DNA from 4 places in the Nonomuraea sp. LPB2021202275-12-8 genome. Region 1 is predicted to be linked to each of the others. Evidence: riboswitches for the same ligand, from Rfam matches in the RefSeq annotation. Region 1 holds a riboswitch; each other region holds the start of a gene.

Region 1 (2,190 bases):
GGCCGCACGCCGATGGACTGGCCGTGGCCGCGCACCCGCCTGCCGATCGACTTGAAGAACAGCTCAGGCCGCTCGGCGTCGTAGACCCGCTGGTAGATGTCGGGTTCGGTGCTCTCCTCGACTCTGGCCTCGCGGGAGAGCCGGTAGGTGACCCCGGCCGCCCACACCTCGGTGTCGGCGTCGACGGGCGCGGCGGGCGTCACCTCGTCGAGTGGCTCGGAGGCGCGGTCGAGCAGCTCACGGAAGTGGCCGAGGTCGGCGGACAGCGCCTCGCCCAGCGAGAAGCCTGCGGGCAGCGCGGAATCGGCGCCCTCGGCGCGCACCGCCCAGCGGGAGGAACGAGAGCATCGGACGAGGTGCATGAGCGCCTTCCTGTCGAGCGAGCGGGCCCCGAGCGGGGCCCGTCCGGGTCGCGGCGCGCCCGCGCCGGGCTCGCCACGTCCGGCAGCCTACTCAGCCGGCGGGCGTCGGCCTCATGGTGGTGAGGCCGGGAGGCGTCAGGCCTTGTACTCGGGGTAGCCGTAGCCGACGACCTGGGACGTGGGCCGGACTCGCTCCTCGACCTTGCCGTTGCCGGTGTTGCCCTCGATCGTGGTGATCGTGCCGTTGCCGTTGTCGTGCTTGACCAGGCCGACGTGGTCGATGCCGCTGGTGCTCTTGCCGCCGTTCCAGTCGTAGAAGACGACCGAGCCGGGCTTGGCCTGGGTGCCCCAGTGCTGGTTGGCCTTGAACCAGTCGGCGTAGGTGACGGTGTAGGCGTCCCAGCCCATGGAGGTCCGGGCGCCGGCCTTCTCGCCGACCCAGGAGACGAACATGGCGCACCACGGGGCGTTGGCGTACAGCTGCGGGCTGCCGCCGCCGTCGCGGGCCAGCGTCTCGCTCGCGCGCGGGGAGGACATGTACCAGCTGTGGTACGGCGTGCCGCCACCGGCGGCGTTCTCCTTCACGCCGATCTGGGACTCGGCCACCTTCAGCACGGTCTGCGTGCTGATCTGGGTGTTCTTGGTCTGGGCCGCGGCGACGTTCTGGGACTGCGCGGGGTTGGTCTGCGCCGGGTGGTCCGCCGCGAAGGCGGGCGTGCCGACGATGGCCGCTCCGGCCGCGACACTCAGCCCGACAGCGAAGCGGGCGACGTTGGACCGGATATGGGCGCGGTTGAGGATGTTCTTGGCCATTCTGGGGGTGCTCCTTGCTTCCATGCCGCCTACCGGGTTAGCTGACGGGTTCGGGCGTGGAAGTGCCCTACGGAACGCTCAGGAGAGAGCGAACCGATTCACCCCAGAAATGAATGGGTCCCCGGTTTCGCGATTTCGCGGATTCGGCGGCCACGGCCTCTGCGGACGAACGTTCTCGCAGATGGGACGTGGTCTCGGCGATTGAACGGCCACGCTGGCATATCGTTAAACCCAAGCGTGCACCGCGGATGACTCAAAGGTAAGCGAACGGCATAGAACGATGCAAGTGACGCCCCTGACTCCCTAACGGGATGCCCTGTGCCATAGGCATTCGCGGCCCGATTCTTTACCTTTGCCCCCTTCCGGCGGACCCGGAATTCCGGCGTCAGGATCAGCTGAGACGGCCGGTCAGAAGCCTTCTGGCCTCCTGCGGTGCCCGGCCAGTTCGAGCAGGGCGTCGCGCGCGCCCCTCAGGACCGCCGGACGTGCCCGATGGCCGTGCCGGAGCGCGCGCACGGTCGCCCGGAGCAGACCGGGCAGGGCGAGGGTTTCACGCGGGTCCCGGATCCGGGAGTAGACGTCGAGGACGCGGCGCACGCCGCCAGGCCCTTCGGTCAGCGCACGCAGCAGTTCGAACTGGACGTGCGCCAGGCCGTCTCCGCGCCCGAGCAGGTTCGTCCAGTGATAGGTGTGCACGCACTGCTCGTCGCGCGAGCGCTCCCATGCCCGGGTGGCGCGGTCGAGCGCCGCAGGGTCGTCCAGGGCGCCGGCGACGCTCTCGCCAAGCAGGCGGGCGAACCGCACGGCGTCGCGGATCCCCTGCGCCGTGACCGGGTCCTTGAAGTGCCCGGCGTCGCCGGCCAGGACCCAGCCGGGCCCGGACGAGCGGCGGAAGTAGGACGGGTACTCGGCGGAACTGACGATCTTCGTGGTCCTCGTGCAGCCCTCCAGGCGCGTGGCGAGCCCCGGCACCAGGCCGACGGTCCGGTCGAACTCCGCCTCCAGGTTGCCCCGG
Region 2 (2,190 bases), on a different contig from region 1:
TGGAGCAGGTCTTCTGCTTCGAGAACCGGGGCGAGGAGATCGGTATCACGATCTTCCACCCGCACGGCCAGATCTACGCCTACCCCTACGTCACCCCCAAGACCAGGCTGCAGCTCGGCGCCGCCAGGCGTTATGCCGAGCGCCACCCCGGCCGCAACCTCTACGCCGACGTGCTGGACGCCGAGCGGGCCGGGCCCCGGGTGGTGGCCGCCAACGAGCTGTGGACGGCCTTCGTGCCCGCCGCCGCCCGCTGGCCGTTCGAGGTGCACCTCTATCCGCACCGGCAGGTGCCGGACCTTGCGGCGCTGTCGGAGGCGGAGCGTGCGGCGTTCGCACCGCTCTACACCTCGGTCCTGCGGGCGCTCGACGGCCTGTTCGACGTCGCGATGCCGTACATCTCGGCCTGGCACCAGGCGCCGGTACGGCAGGACCGCGAGCTGGGCTACCTGCACCTGGAGCTGTTCTCCATCCGGCGGGCTCCCGGCAAGCTGAAGTTCCTGGCAGGATCGGAGTCGGCCATGGGCGCCTTCGTCAACGACGTGCTCCCGGAAGAGGCTGCGCGCATGCTTCGATCACAGGTAGATCACTAATTGATTTCTGGTTGGAGTCGCATTACTCGTGATCTACCACTAATATCCCTTCAAGCACGGCCGTAACGTCGTGTAACGCCTAATCCCGGGCGAGTTGCCCGGGAGCCGGGGACCCACCGCACTTGGGGTGAAGCCGCTTCGGTGGCAGGGAGCTCTCTTGCCCGAACCCGTCAGCTAACCCGGCCGGCAGAGGGAGAGGAACCCGTACGTGGCGGCAGCGTCCCCCGCGCAACTGGCCATCGGCGTCATCACCGCGGCAGCGGTGGCCCTCATCCCGGCGACCGGCTCCGCCGCCGTCTCCGGCCCAGCGGCGGCGACCACCACCGCGGACCCCAAGCCCACCGAAAGCCGGCTCCGGGCCGAGCTCAAGGCGCTGAACCAGAAGGTCGACAAACTCATCGAGCGCTACAACCTCAAGCGCGTCGAGCTGGCCGAGGCCCAGAAGGCCGCCGAAGCGGCCAAGAAGCGCCTGGACACGGCCGACGAGGCGCTGACCACGGCCCAGCGGCGCGTCGCCGAGCTGGCCTCGCTGCGCTATCAGAACGGCGGCATGCCCCTGCCGACCATCGTGATGCCGCCCGACGGCGCCGCCGCCGCCGTGCTGGAGCAGCTCACCGCCAATCAGACGGCCGTGGTGCAGGGCGTGGCCGACGCGCGCGATGAGAAGAAGAAGGCCGCCGACGACGCGGCGGCGCTCGCCCGCGACATCAGCGCCGACACCGCCGAGGTGGCCAAGCAGCGCGACGACGCCAAGGACGTCATCGGGGACATCCAGAAGAAGCTGCAGGAGCTCGTCCCGTTCAGCACCGGCCGCCGCTCCGACGGCAGCTGGGCCCCCCAGCTCCCCTCAGGCGCCGACAACATCACCGGCCGCACCCGGGCGATGCGCGAGCAGATCCAGAAGAACTTCAGGCTGCCGTTCTCGGTGGGCTGCTTCCGTTCCGGCGGCGGTGGCGAGCACCCCCTGGGCCGGGCGTGCGACTTCATGATGAGCACCGGCGGCAGCATGCCCAGTGCCGTCAACAACGTCCTGGGCGACAGCATCGCCGCCTGGACCCTCCAGAACCGCGACAAGCTCGGCGTCAAGTACGTCATCTGGAAGCAGCGGATCAACCACGGCTCCGGCTGGAGCGCGATGTCGGACCGCGGCAGCGTCACCGAGAACCACTACGACCACGTACACGTCTCCATGCAGTGAGCCCCGCGGGGCGTCGGGCCACGTCGGGAGATCGCGTCCGGCGAAGCGGCGGATGGCGCACTCCGTGATCCGGGCGAGCTGACCGACCGCCTGCTTGCGTATCCTTCGTATGCATTTTGCACATGGAGGGCATATGGAGCTGAAACCGCAGGTCGCGCGGGCCTTGGTCGCGGCCTCGCTCCTTGCCCTGCTCGCGGCCAGGGTCGGCCAGCTCCTCCATCCCGGCGCCGGCCCCCTGCCGCACAGGATGATCGCCATCCCGATGGTCGTCGCCCTGATCACGGTGTACGGGCTGATGGTGTTCCGCGACCGGCTCGGCTCCGGCCTGCCGATGACCGTGACGGCATTGCTGACCTTCGGCCCCTACCTCGTCGTCGGCGGCACGTGGGGGCCGATCGCGGG
Region 3 (2,190 bases), on a different contig from region 1:
AGCGGGCGCCCGTCAGGCGAGCCGAAGCTCTCGTAGGCGATGTCGATGCCGTTGGCAGATGCGCGCGTGGTCACAGGGACCAGAATTACATTCTGGTCCCTGTGGCGTAAAGCACGTCAGCGCTTCAGGAACCCGCGGATGCGCTCGCGGCCCAGGACCGCCCCGCCACCGGCGAGGATCAGGCCACCGGCGAGCACCGCACCCGAGACACCGTTGGACTCCTCGGTCGCGGCGGCGGCGGTGTTCGACGGACCGGAGTTCGCCGAGCCGAAGGCCGCCGGCCTCGTCTTGACGGAGGCGCCGGAACCGGAGGGAGCCTCGGCGACGACCTTGGCGTCGTCGGCGCCGGCCTTCTTCTCGGCCAGGATCTGCGGCGGCTTGGCCGGGTCGCGGTCCACGCGCGACCAGGCACCGGTCGAGAAGGCCACCGGGTGGTTCTTCTTGCCCACGCCGTTGCCCCACTTGGTGATGACGTAGTCGACCTTGATGTGGCCCTTGCCACCGTTGTTGTCGACCATCAGCGTGCTGGAGTTGAACTTGCCTCCAGTCAGCTCGGCGAAGGTCTTGGAGTCCAGGTCCAGCATGACGCCGTTGTTGGAGGGGACGCCGGGGCCGCGGTCACCGACGAAGAACGGCATCTTCTTGCCGTTGTAGACCACGTAGCCCTCGGTCAGCAGCGGCCAGCTCGGGCTGGCGGCCATGCCCTTCTGCATGGGCTTGCCGCTGGCGGGCAGGCCGGTGTCGCCGGCGCGGCCGGAGCTGTCGTCCCAGAAGTAGGAGGCGGTGGTCGAGCCCTTGAGCAGGGCCTTCTGGTTCTGGTCCACGTCGGCGTGGGCGGCGGCGCCGGCGCCGAAGGTCAGGACGCCGGCAGCGGCGGTGGCGGCGAGCATGGTGATGGAACGCATGCCGAAGCGAGCAGACATGAAAAACTGAATCCTTCGTTAGGTAACGGGGAAAGCGCGCTCGCTTGAAGGGCGTAGCCGGGCAAAGGCCGAACGGACGCTACGCGGAGCGCGAAGAAGTCTTAGGGGGAGTCGCCGCTCAGTTGGCGGCTGACGAGGTGACGCGGGGCGGGGGTACGTCGTGGCGGTGATACATCACGGGCGGGCTTGTCCTCTCCATCTCGCCTACCGGGTTAGCTGACGGGTTCGGGCGTGGAGATGCCCTACCGGCCGTGACGGCCGGATTCACCCCAGAAGTTGGGTCCCCGGTTCCCGCGTGAAGCGGGATTCGGCGCCGGGCAGCGGCCCCTTCCTGATGAAGGGCCAGGTCACTGCCTGGTAACGCAAACCAATCTATACACCAAACCGGACAAACGCAAAGCTAATCCCATAAATCGGGCGAAGATCTACCTAGGAGGTCAAGAAAAAAGGGGGGTACGGCATGCCGTACCCCCACGAAACCCCCCGATTCAGCCGCCGCTCTTGCGCCTGAACGATCGTTTGCTGGCAGCCGGCCCGTGTGCTCCATGGATCTTCGAAGCGTCGGCGCCCCTGCCACCCGCGCCCGAGTCCGCGGCCTGGTTACGCTTGCGCTCCAGCGCCTCGCGGAACTTGCGCTTCATCTCGTCCTCGGGAGTTTCGCTGACTTCCGGCTCCTGTGATTCCGCCATGAGGACCTCCTGGTGTTGGGGACATACACAGCTTCGCATGACGCTCCTTACAGCGCGAAACCGGGGATCACGGCCGGGCGAGTCCGGATCGACCGGCGGTTAGGGTGGGCCCGTGCGCGCACGCGATCTCGCCAGCGACTTCCCCACCGTCACGCTCGACACTCCGGCGATCGAGGCCGCCCGGCTGCTCGCCGAGCAGGGCCTGCCCGGCCTGATCATCGTGGACGGCGAGGGCCGGCCGCGCGCGATCCTGCCCGGCACCCAGGTGCTGCGGCTGGCCGTCCCCGGCTACTGCCAGGACGACCCCGCACTGGCCAGGGTGGTCGACGAGCGGCATGCCGACGTGTTCATGCGGGAGCTCGGCGCGAGGACCGTGCGCGAGAGCCTGCCGGAGCAGCCACGCGAGCTGCCCATCACCGACGGCGACGCCACCCTGCTGGAGCTGGCCGCGCTGATGGCCCGCACCCGCAGCCCCCTGGTCGCCGTCGTGGACGAAGGCGGGCTCCTCGGCGGCGTCACACTGCAGGCCCTCATGAGCCATTCGCTGCCCCGCTAGCGGGCCATTCATCGCACCGGAG
Region 4 (2,190 bases), on a different contig from region 1:
AGCGCGCCGTTGCTCACGCCCGCGGCCGAGGCGATGTCGGCGACGCGCGTGCCGTCGTAGCCGCGTGCGGCGAAGGCGTCGGCGGCCGCGCGCAGCAGCCGCTCACGAGTCTCGGCGGCGGTGACGCCTGCGATTCGCCCCATATGCGAATTAAAAGATTGTTCATTTGATTCGTCAAGAGCGTTCTTCGCCTCGGATACCCTGCATGGGTATATTGGGTCTGTCGAACAGGAGGAGCGGGAGATGTCCGAGCACCACGGCGGCCACGGCGAGCACCATGCGCCGGGGAAGGCGACCTGGGGCATGGCCGCCTCGGCGACGCTGCACTGCCTCACCGGATGCGCCATCGGGGAGGTGCTCGGCCTGGTGATCGCCACGGCCCTGGGGTGGGCCACCGTGCCGTCCATCGCCCTGGCCGTCGTGCTGGCGTTCTTCTTCGGCTATCTGCTCACCCTGATCCCGCTGCGGCGGGCCGGGGTGGACTGGCGCCGCGCCATCAGGCTGGCGCTGGCCGCGGACACGGTGTCGATCCTCGTGATGGAGATCGTGGACAACGGCGTGATGCTGGTCGTGCCCGGGGCCATGGACGCGGGGCTCGCCTCGGCCCTGTTCTGGGGTGCGCTGGCCTTCTCCCTGCTGGTGGCCTTCCTGGTCACCGCCCCGGTCAACAAGTGGATCATGGGCAGGGGCAAGGGGCACGCCGTCATCCACGCCTACCATCACTGAGCCTGCTGTCCTGTTTGCACTCTTTATCCCGTTTTGGTATCTTTGGGGCATTCTGCAGCGAACCGTCTACACATTCGTTGCCTTTTCATTGCCCGGACCGCGCGTCTGCCGAGGTCTCCTCGCAGACCGGCGCGCGGCCGCCTAGTCCGCATCTCGCGGAGCCGGGGACCCAATCTCTTGGGGTGAATCGGACGCCGCCGCGCCCGTAGGGCACTTTCCAGCCCGAACCCGTCAGCTAACCCGGTAGGCGGCATGGAAGCAAGGAGCAAGCCCTTCATGCCCAAGCACCTCGCCAACCGCCTGAGTCACGCCTTGGTCGGCGCCGCCCTCGCCGCGGGCGCCGTGACCGCCGGCACCGGCGCCGCACAGGCCGCCCCCCAGTCCGTGCCCGCCGTCTCGCCCGCCGTCTCGCCCGCCGTCCCGTCCGCCGTCCCGTCCGCCGTGAGCGCCCCGGCGGTGCGCGCCCCCGCCGCCTACCTGGTCGACGCCACGACCGGCCAGGTCCAGTTCAGCAAGCAGGCAGACCTCCGCAGGCCGGTGGCCAGCATCACCAAGGTGATGACCGCCTACACCGTGCTGAAGCAGGCCAAGCCGACGGACGAGGTCGAGGTCACGCCGGCGGATGTGCGCTACGCCTCCAAGGGCGGCGCCTCGATCGCCTACCTGCGTGCCGGGGACCGGCTCACCGTCAAGGACCTGCTGTACGCCCTGATGCTGCCGTCGGGCGCGGACGCCGCCCACGCGCTCGCCCGCACGTACGGCCCGGGAGTCGACACGTTCGTCGACAAGATGAACGCCACCGCGCGCGAGCTCGGCATGAAGGACACGCTGTACGTCAACGCCGACGGGATGCCCACCTACGGCGGCGGCTACTCCACCGCGCGCGACCAGGTGCGGCTCGCCCAGGCGGCGCTGGACGACGCCACGATCAAGAAGATCACCTCCACCCGCTACCACTCCGTCCCCCAGACGGCGGAGCACCGCGCCTACTCGTGGCAGAACACCAACCGCCTGCTCGGCACGGAGGGCGCCATCGGCGTGAAGACCGGCCACACCCGCGCCGCCGGCTACACCCTCGCCTTCGCCGCCGACCGTGACGGCGACCGGCTGGTCGGCGTCATCCTCGGGGAGACGAGCTCCAGCCGCCGCTTCGAGAGCGCTCAGGCGCTCCTCGACTGGGCGGCGGCCAGCAGGCAGCGCTGACGGCGGCGCGGTCCCCTTCGGCGCGGTCCTTCTGCTGCGCGTCCCCATCGGGGAGCATGGGCAAGCATGACCATCCGCTACGAGCCGGCCATCGATCTGGACCGGGTCATCGCGATCGACATGCACACCCACATCGAGACCGACCATGACCGCCGGCACTTCGCGCTGGACGACGAGCTGCTGGCGGCGTCGGCGAAGTACTTCCGGTCGGACGACGACCGCACCCCCACCGTCGACGAGGTGGCGGCCTACTACCGCGAG

What was found. Region 1 has a riboswitch for cyclic di-AMP ahead of V5E28_RS05840 (CHAP domain-containing protein). Riboswitches for the same ligand answer to the same signal wherever they lie in the genome.
Region 2: linked by a shared signal. The riboswitch ahead of V5E28_RS25840 (coiled-coil domain-containing protein) and the one ahead of V5E28_RS05840 (CHAP domain-containing protein) in region 1 are both predicted to bind cyclic di-AMP.
Region 3: linked by a shared signal. The riboswitch ahead of V5E28_RS10015 (hypothetical protein) and the one ahead of V5E28_RS05840 (CHAP domain-containing protein) in region 1 are both predicted to bind cyclic di-AMP.
Region 4: linked by a shared signal. The riboswitch ahead of V5E28_RS01495 (D-alanyl-D-alanine carboxypeptidase family protein) and the one ahead of V5E28_RS05840 (CHAP domain-containing protein) in region 1 are both predicted to bind cyclic di-AMP.

Annotation. Positions count from the first base shown of each region.
Region 1 covers NZ_JBAHWD010000002.1:430,064-432,253, reverse strand. The annotation lists gene V5E28_RS05845 (fumarylacetoacetate hydrolase family protein) at 1-362, opposite strand, end outside; gene V5E28_RS05840 (CHAP domain-containing protein) at 498-1,175, opposite strand; cyclic di-AMP (ydaO/yuaA leader) riboswitch at 1,187-1,334, opposite strand; gene V5E28_RS05835 (NAD(P)/FAD-dependent oxidoreductase) at 1,584-2,190, opposite strand, start outside.
Region 2 covers NZ_JBAHWD010000015.1:18,781-20,970, forward strand. The annotation lists gene galT (galactose-1-phosphate uridylyltransferase) at 1-590, shown strand, start outside; cyclic di-AMP (ydaO/yuaA leader) riboswitch at 657-793, shown strand; gene V5E28_RS25840 (coiled-coil domain-containing protein) at 799-1,788, shown strand; gene V5E28_RS25845 (sensor histidine kinase) at 1,922-2,190, shown strand, end outside.
Region 3 covers NZ_JBAHWD010000004.1:305,899-308,088, reverse strand. The annotation lists gene V5E28_RS10020 (alpha/beta fold hydrolase) at 1-74, opposite strand, end outside; gene V5E28_RS10015 (hypothetical protein) at 117-923, opposite strand; cyclic di-AMP (ydaO/yuaA leader) riboswitch at 1,110-1,246, opposite strand; gene V5E28_RS10010 (DUF5302 domain-containing protein) at 1,412-1,612, opposite strand; gene V5E28_RS10005 (CBS domain-containing protein) at 1,725-2,168, shown strand.
Region 4 covers NZ_JBAHWD010000001.1:310,912-313,101, reverse strand. The annotation lists gene V5E28_RS01505 (TetR/AcrR family transcriptional regulator) at 1-143, opposite strand, end outside; gene V5E28_RS01500 (DUF4396 domain-containing protein) at 244-726, shown strand; cyclic di-AMP (ydaO/yuaA leader) riboswitch at 855-991, shown strand; gene V5E28_RS01495 (D-alanyl-D-alanine carboxypeptidase family protein) at 1,003-1,929, shown strand; gene V5E28_RS01490 (amidohydrolase family protein) at 1,996-2,190, shown strand, end outside.